Aminobacter aminovorans: one gene and its partner. The protein of the gene in region 1 binds, or shares a complex with, the protein of each later gene. Links are inferred from orthologs where the notes say so. Each region holds a gene or a part of one and is shown in the gene's direction. Other genes may lie near its edges. The genes, in order: katE and hfq.

The links.
Region 2: the proteins of katE (region 1) and hfq are in contact, whole or in part, in a crystal structure (PDB 3VU3), measured with the Escherichia coli proteins. The link is inferred for Aminobacter aminovorans from one-to-one orthologs.

What each region holds. Positions count from the first base shown.
Region 1 is NZ_UFSM01000001.1:4,089,932-4,093,206, reverse strand. Bases 59-3,014 are described here. They hold katE (catalase), read left to right. Parts: upstream 59-464; coding sequence 465-2,564; downstream 2,565-3,014. Other genes in these bases: DY201_RS20145 (extracellular catalytic domain type 1 short-chain-length polyhydroxyalkanoate depolymerase), read right to left, coding at 2,738-3,014; DY201_RS20160 (PepSY domain-containing protein), read right to left, coding at 59-117. Outside these bases: more of DY201_RS20160, read right to left, coding at 1-58; more of DY201_RS20145, read right to left, coding at 3,015-3,275.
Region 2 is NZ_UFSM01000001.1:3,060,761-3,063,812, forward strand. The notes cover bases 308-3,040. They hold hfq (RNA chaperone Hfq), read left to right. Parts: upstream 308-1,417; coding sequence 1,418-1,663; downstream 1,664-3,040. Other genes in these bases: trkA (Trk system potassium transporter TrkA), read left to right, coding at 308-335; DY201_RS15085 (D-amino-acid transaminase), read left to right, coding at 415-1,278; hflX (GTPase HflX), read left to right, coding at 1,664-3,040. Outside these bases: more of trkA, read left to right, coding at 1-307; more of hflX, read left to right, coding at 3,041-3,052. UniProt on the Escherichia coli protein: RNA chaperone that binds small regulatory RNA (sRNAs) and mRNAs to facilitate mRNA translational regulation in response to envelope stress, environmental stress and changes in metabolite concentrations.

The sequences.
Region 1 (3,275 bases):
GACAGTATCAGGCGTGGCAATGGCCGGCGTCTGAGGGTCGCTCGACGGCTGGGTCTGCGCCTGGGCATGGAAAGCCGTGGCAGCCAGAATGGCCGCGCTAAGTATAAGATTTTTCATTATTTTCTCCTGACTTGCGACAATAAAACCGTTGGCAGGACGATTGGTTCCCAAAAAGTGCCGGCACAATTTCGGCGCGCCGGCTCAGTCGGCCGCCTGGCATCCATGGCCGCTCGGACATATCAGCGGGGCGGCTCGGCGGGGCGGCCGGGATGTGGCCAATGCCGGCTCAGCCGGCGGGCGGCAGTGCCCACGCCAGTTTCATATGTTGCGGCCAGACTTCATTTCGCGAGCCCCCGTTTCATTTCGTGAGCCCCAACTTCATTTCGAGAACCAAGGGAACCGCACCGGCGTCGCGGCATTGAGGGTGATGTGCGCACCCGCACCCCCTCTCCAAGGAATGAGCAATGGCCAAGTCAACGAACCGCGGCAAGATTGCCACGATCCATGACCAGAAACTCCAGCGCGGCGAAGGCGGCGAGCTGCACCAGCTGGCCGAAGGCGCAACCCCCGTGCTGACCACCGCCCAGGGTGGCCCGGTCTCAGATGACCAGAATTCGCTGAAGATCGGCGCACGCGGACCGACCGCGCTGGAAGATTTCCATCTGCGCGAGAAGATCTTCCATTTCGACCATGAGCGCATCCCCGAGCGCGTCGTGCATGCCCGCGGCTATGGCGCGCATGGCTATTTCGAGACCTACAAGTCGCTGGCAAAATACACCCGCGCCGACATCTTCCAGCGTGCCGGTGAGAAGACCCCGGCCTTTGTCCGCTTCTCCACCGTCGCCGGCAGCAAGGGTTCGGTCGACCTGGCGCGCGACGTCCGCGGCTTTGCCGTCAAGCTCTACACCCAGGAGGGCAACTGGGACATCGTCGGCAACAACATCCCGGTGTTCTTCATCCAGGATGCGATCAAGTTTCCCGACATCATCCATGCGGTGAAGCCCGAGCCGGACAGCGGCTTTCCACAGGCGCAATCGGCCCACGACAATTTTTGGGACTTCATTTCGCTGACGCCCGAGAGCATGCACATGATCATGTGGGTGATGTCCGACCGGGCGATCCCGCGTTCGTTCAGGTTCATGGAGGGTTTCGGCGTCCATACCTTCCGGATGGTCAACGCCAGGGATGAATCGACCTTCGTCAAGTTCCACTGGAAGCCGAAGCTCGGCCTCCAGTCCGTGGTCTGGAACGAGGCGGTGAAGATCAACGGCGCCGATCCCGATTTCCATCGCCGCGACCTCTGGGACGCGATCAAGGCCGGCAATTTCCCGGAGTGGGAACTGCAGGTCCAGCTGTTCGACCAGGAGTTCGCCGACAGCTTCGACTTCGACGTGCTCGACGCCACCAAGCTCATTCCCGAAGAGCTGTTGCCGCCTGTCCCGGTCGGCCGCCTGGTGCTCGATCGCATGCCCGACAACTTCTTTGCCGAGACCGAGCAGGTTGCGTTCATGACGCAGAATGTGCCGCCCGGCATCGACTTCTCCAACGATCCGCTGCTGCAGGGCCGCAACTTCTCCTATCTCGACACCCAGATCAAAAGGCTGGGCAGCACCAACTTCACCCACATTCCGATCAACGCGCCCAAATGCCCGTTCCATCACTTCCAGCAGGACGGTCACATGGCCATGCGCAACCCGGTCGGCCGCGCCAACTACCAGCCGAATTCCTGGGGCGAGGGGCCGCGCGAATCCCCGCAGGCCGGGTTCCGCTCCTTTGCCGATGTCGAGGCCGGCCCCAAGCAGCGGCTACGTGCTGAAAGCTTCGCCGATCACTACAGCCAGGCGCGACAATTCTACCTGAGCCAGAGCCCGCCGGAGCAGGCCCATATCGCAGCGGCGCTGACCTTTGAACTCGCCAAGGTGAAAACACCGGTCATCCGTGAGCGCATGGTGTCGCATCTGCTCAATGTCGATCGCGGCCTGGCCAATGGCGTCGCCGCCAATCTGGGCCTCCAGTCCATGCCCAAGGCCGCCGACGCTGCCATCGCGACACGCCAGGATCTCGAGCCGGCAGCTTCGCTCAGCATTCTCGCCAAGGGACCGGAGCGTTTCGAAGGACGAAAACTCGGCATTCTCGTCACCGACGGCACCGATGCCGCCCTGCTTTCGGCGCTCACCGACGCGATCGCCAAGGCCGGGGCCAACTTCGAGATCATCGCGCCGAAAGTCGGCGGCGCCAAGCTGAGCGACGGCAAGCTCGTTGCCGCCGACCAGATGATCGCCGGGGCTCCCTCGGTGCTCTATGACGCTGTCGCGCTGCTGCCGGACGAGAAGGCAATGCCGGCCATCTCAGCCAATCCGGATGTTCGCGATTTCGTGTCCGATGCCTTCGCGCATTGCAAGTTCATCGGCCATGTCACGGCCGCCAGGGCGCTGATCGAGAAGGTCTGCGGCAATGGCGCACCGGACGATGACGGCGTCATCCACCTTGCCGCCGCGCAGGACATGCCGGCCTTCGTCGAGGCTCTCGGCAAATTGCGGATGTGGTCGAGAGAAGCGCGCTGACGCCTCAATGTCCAAGGCAGGCGAGCGGGCCCGGTGGTCCGCTCGCCTTGGCCGGAGCCGGCGCGTATCCCCTAGAGCGTTTCCGCTTTTCTTCGAACCGCGGAATCTCTCTATCTTCTTGTTTTTGCGCAATTCCTGACGGAAAACCGCTGCACACTTTTCCTGGAATTGCTCTAGCGCAGAAGCCCGGCCGATCGCAGCGCATCCTCGATTGTCCTGGTGATCCCCTCGGCGCGGGCCGGCCCGGCGGGAGCCGGCGCTGATACTCGTTTCTGCGGCAGCATGACCTCGGCCTGCGGGTCTGCAATGTTCCAGAATTGCGCGATGCGCTGCGTCGACGAGATGCCGGCGTCGATCATGAACGGGCCGGGTGCGCCGATGCCATCTGCGGCCAGCGGGGTGCCGTGCCCCATCCCCTTGATGCGATACTGTTCGATCACCTCCCGTCCGGCGCCGTCCTTCCAGACGATACGGCTGTGGCCGTCGACCATGGTCGTCCAGGGCGTCGCTTCATCGTCGATGCCGTGAAGGGTCCGCCATTGGCCGACGATGTCGTCGGCGTTCGATCCGACGACGATCTGGTCGGCCGAGCCGTGCCAGACGGAAAGTGTCGGCCATGGGCCCGTGTGGGGCGAGGCGGCGCGCAGCAGCTGCTGAAGCCGCCCCTCCGAGGGGCCGCCATGGCCGCGCATGCGGTCGAAGGCGGTCGGG
Region 2 (3,052 bases), 1.0 Mb from region 1 along the record:
TCGACGCGCACGTCAATCCGAGTGCCGTCACGATCTCGCGCGTGCTCCAGCATGTCAGGCGCGGCCGCATCCGCCAGGTGCACTCGATCCAGCGCGGTGCCGCCGAGATCATCGAGGCCGAGGCGCTCGAAACCTCGCCGCTGGTCGGCACGCTGCTGCGCGACCTGGATCTGCCCGACGGCATGCGTATCGGCGCCATCTACAGGGATGGCCATGTGGTCAAGCCGAGCGGGTCGGTGAAGGTCAAGCCCAAGGATCGTGTCGTCATTTTCGCGCTCGACAAGGCGGTCAAGCAGGTCGAGCAGATGTTCCGCGTCAGCCTCGAATTCTTCTGATCTGGACCAGACGTTTGAGCGTTGCCGCGCGGCGCAAATCGACTAGAACTCCGTCTGAATTTTCGGGGACACGAAAACCATGCCGCGCATAGCCTACGTCAACGGCCGCTATCTCCCGCATGCCCAGGCAGGCGTGCATATCGAAGACAGGGGCTATCAGTTCGCCGACGGCGTCTATGAGGTCTGCGAGGTGGCGCGCGGCTTCATCGTCGACAGCGTCGGCCATCTCAACCGCCTCGACCGCTCGCTTTCCGAACTCAGGATCGCCTGGCCTGTCAATCGCGCCGTGCTGGTCCACATCATGCGCGAGGTCATTGCCCGCAATCGTGTTCGCAATGGCATGGTCTATCTCCAGGTGACGCGCGGCGTCGCGCCGCGTGACCACGTGTTCCCAGGCGAAACCACCCTGTCATCGCTCGTCGTGACCGCCAAGCGCACCGACCCGGTCGCGTCGGCCAAGCGGGCGGCGGCAGGCATCAAGGTGATTACCGTTCCGGAGAATCGCTGGGAGCGCGTCGACATCAAGTCGGTTGGTCTGCTGCCCAACGTGCTGGCGCGTCAGCAGGCCAAGGAGGCCGGCGCGCAGGAGGCGTGGTTCGTCGACCCGGATGGGACCGTGAAGGAAGGGGCTGCGACAAACGCCTGGATCGTCACCAAGGACGGCCACCTCGTCACCCGTCCGGCAGACAGCGGCATCCTGCGCGGTATCACGCGTACGACGCTGATGGATGTCGCCAAGAAGCTTGACCTGAAGGTCGAGGAGCGCGGGTTTACCGTCGAGGAAGCCAAGTCGGCGCGCGAGGCGTTCATGACCGCGGCAACGACCGTGATCATGCCGATCGTCGCCATTGACGGCCAGCCGGTCGCCAACGGGCATCCCGGATCGGTCGCGCTTTCACTCCGTGATGCATTTTTTGACGTTGCGGAAAAAATCCAAGCCTGATAACCGCTTGGGCGTAAATGGTTAAATTCATCTCGTTCAGCTTGCTACGCGTTGTGGCAAGGGGGTGTTTGCTGGCTTGACATGGGCCCGGTAATTTGGCGCATTGGCAGCAGACAGGGATCGGCGAAAGAAAAAAACAATGGCGGAACGATCGCAGAATCTTCAGGACCTTTTCCTGAATTCAGTTCGCAAGAGCAAAAACCCACTCACCATTTTCCTGATTAACGGCGTGAAGTTGACCGGAGTAGTTACCTCCTTCGACAATTTCTGTGTTTTGTTGCGCCGTGACGGGCACTCGCAGCTCGTCTACAAGCATGCCATCTCCACGATCATGCCGAGCCAGCCGGTTCAGATGTTCGATGGCGAGGAAAGCCAGGGCGGCTGATTGGCACGCGACAGGACTGCCGGCGCCAAGGCCGGCGACAGCAATGGACCCGAATCGGTAGGGGGCGACAAGGCCCCCACGCGCGCGGTGGTCATCGTGCCGGTGCTGACGCGCCAGCCCAAGGGTGACGACGACAGTGCGCGTCCGCGTTTGCAGCGTTCGGCCGAGGCCCGCCACGACGAGGCGGTCGGCCTGACCCGCGCCATCGATCTCGAACCCGTTCACACCGCGATCGTGACGCTCAACGATCCGCGTCCGGCAACATTGCTGGGCAGCGGTAAGGTCGAGGAGTTCGCGACGATCGTGAAGGAGCGCGGGGCGGAACTGGTCATCGTTGACCATCCGCTGACGCCGGTGCAGCAGCGCAACCTCGAAAAAGAGATGAACGCCAAGGTGCTCGACCGCACCGGGCTGATCCTCGAAATCTTCGGCCGGCGCGCCCGTACCAAGGAAGGCACGCTGCAGGTCGAGCTTGCCCATCTCAACTACCAGAAGGGCCGGCTGGTTCGCAGCTGGACCCACCTCGAGCGTCAGCGCGGCGGTGCCGGCTTCCTCGGCGGCCCCGGCGAGACGCAGATCGAATCCGACCGGCGCGCGCTGCAGGAAAAGATCATCAAGCTCAAGCGCGAGCTGGAAACCGTCGTCCGGACCCGCGACCTGCACCGTTCGAAGCGCCGCAAGGTGCCGTTCCCGGTGGTTGCCATTGTCGGCTATACCAACGCCGGCAAGTCGACGCTGTTCAACCGGCTGACCGGCGCCAGCGTGCTGGCCGAGAACATGCTGTTTGCGACGCTGGATCCGACCTTGCGCCGGGTCCGGTTGCCGCATGGCACGCCGATCATCCTGTCCGACACCGTCGGCTTCATTTCGGACCTGCCGACGCACCTGATCGCCGCCTTCAGGGCGACGCTGGAGGAGGTCGTCGAAGCCGACCTCGTCATCCACCTGCGCGATATTTCCGATCCGGATACGGCTGCCCAGGCCGACGATGTCGAGCGCATTCTGTCCGATCTCGGCGTCGATGCTGCCGACACCGACCGCGTCGTCGAGGTCTGGAACAAGATCGACCAGCTCGACGAGGGCAACCGCGAGCGCCTGCTTGCCGACAGCAGCGACGGCCGCAAGACGCCGCCGATTGCCATTTCGGCCATTACGGGCGAGGGCATTTCCGCGCTCACCGGCCTGATCGAGAAGCGGGTTTCGGGCGAGCTGGAGAGCATCGACGTCACTCTGGAGCCGAGCCAGCTCGGTCAGATCGACTGGCTCTACCGCAATGGCGACGTCGTTTCGCGTACCGACAATGACGATGGCAGCGTGTCGATGACGCTCAAGGCAACCGCCTCCGCCCGTGACGAGATCGCAGCGAAAATATTGCGCAAGAACAAGGGC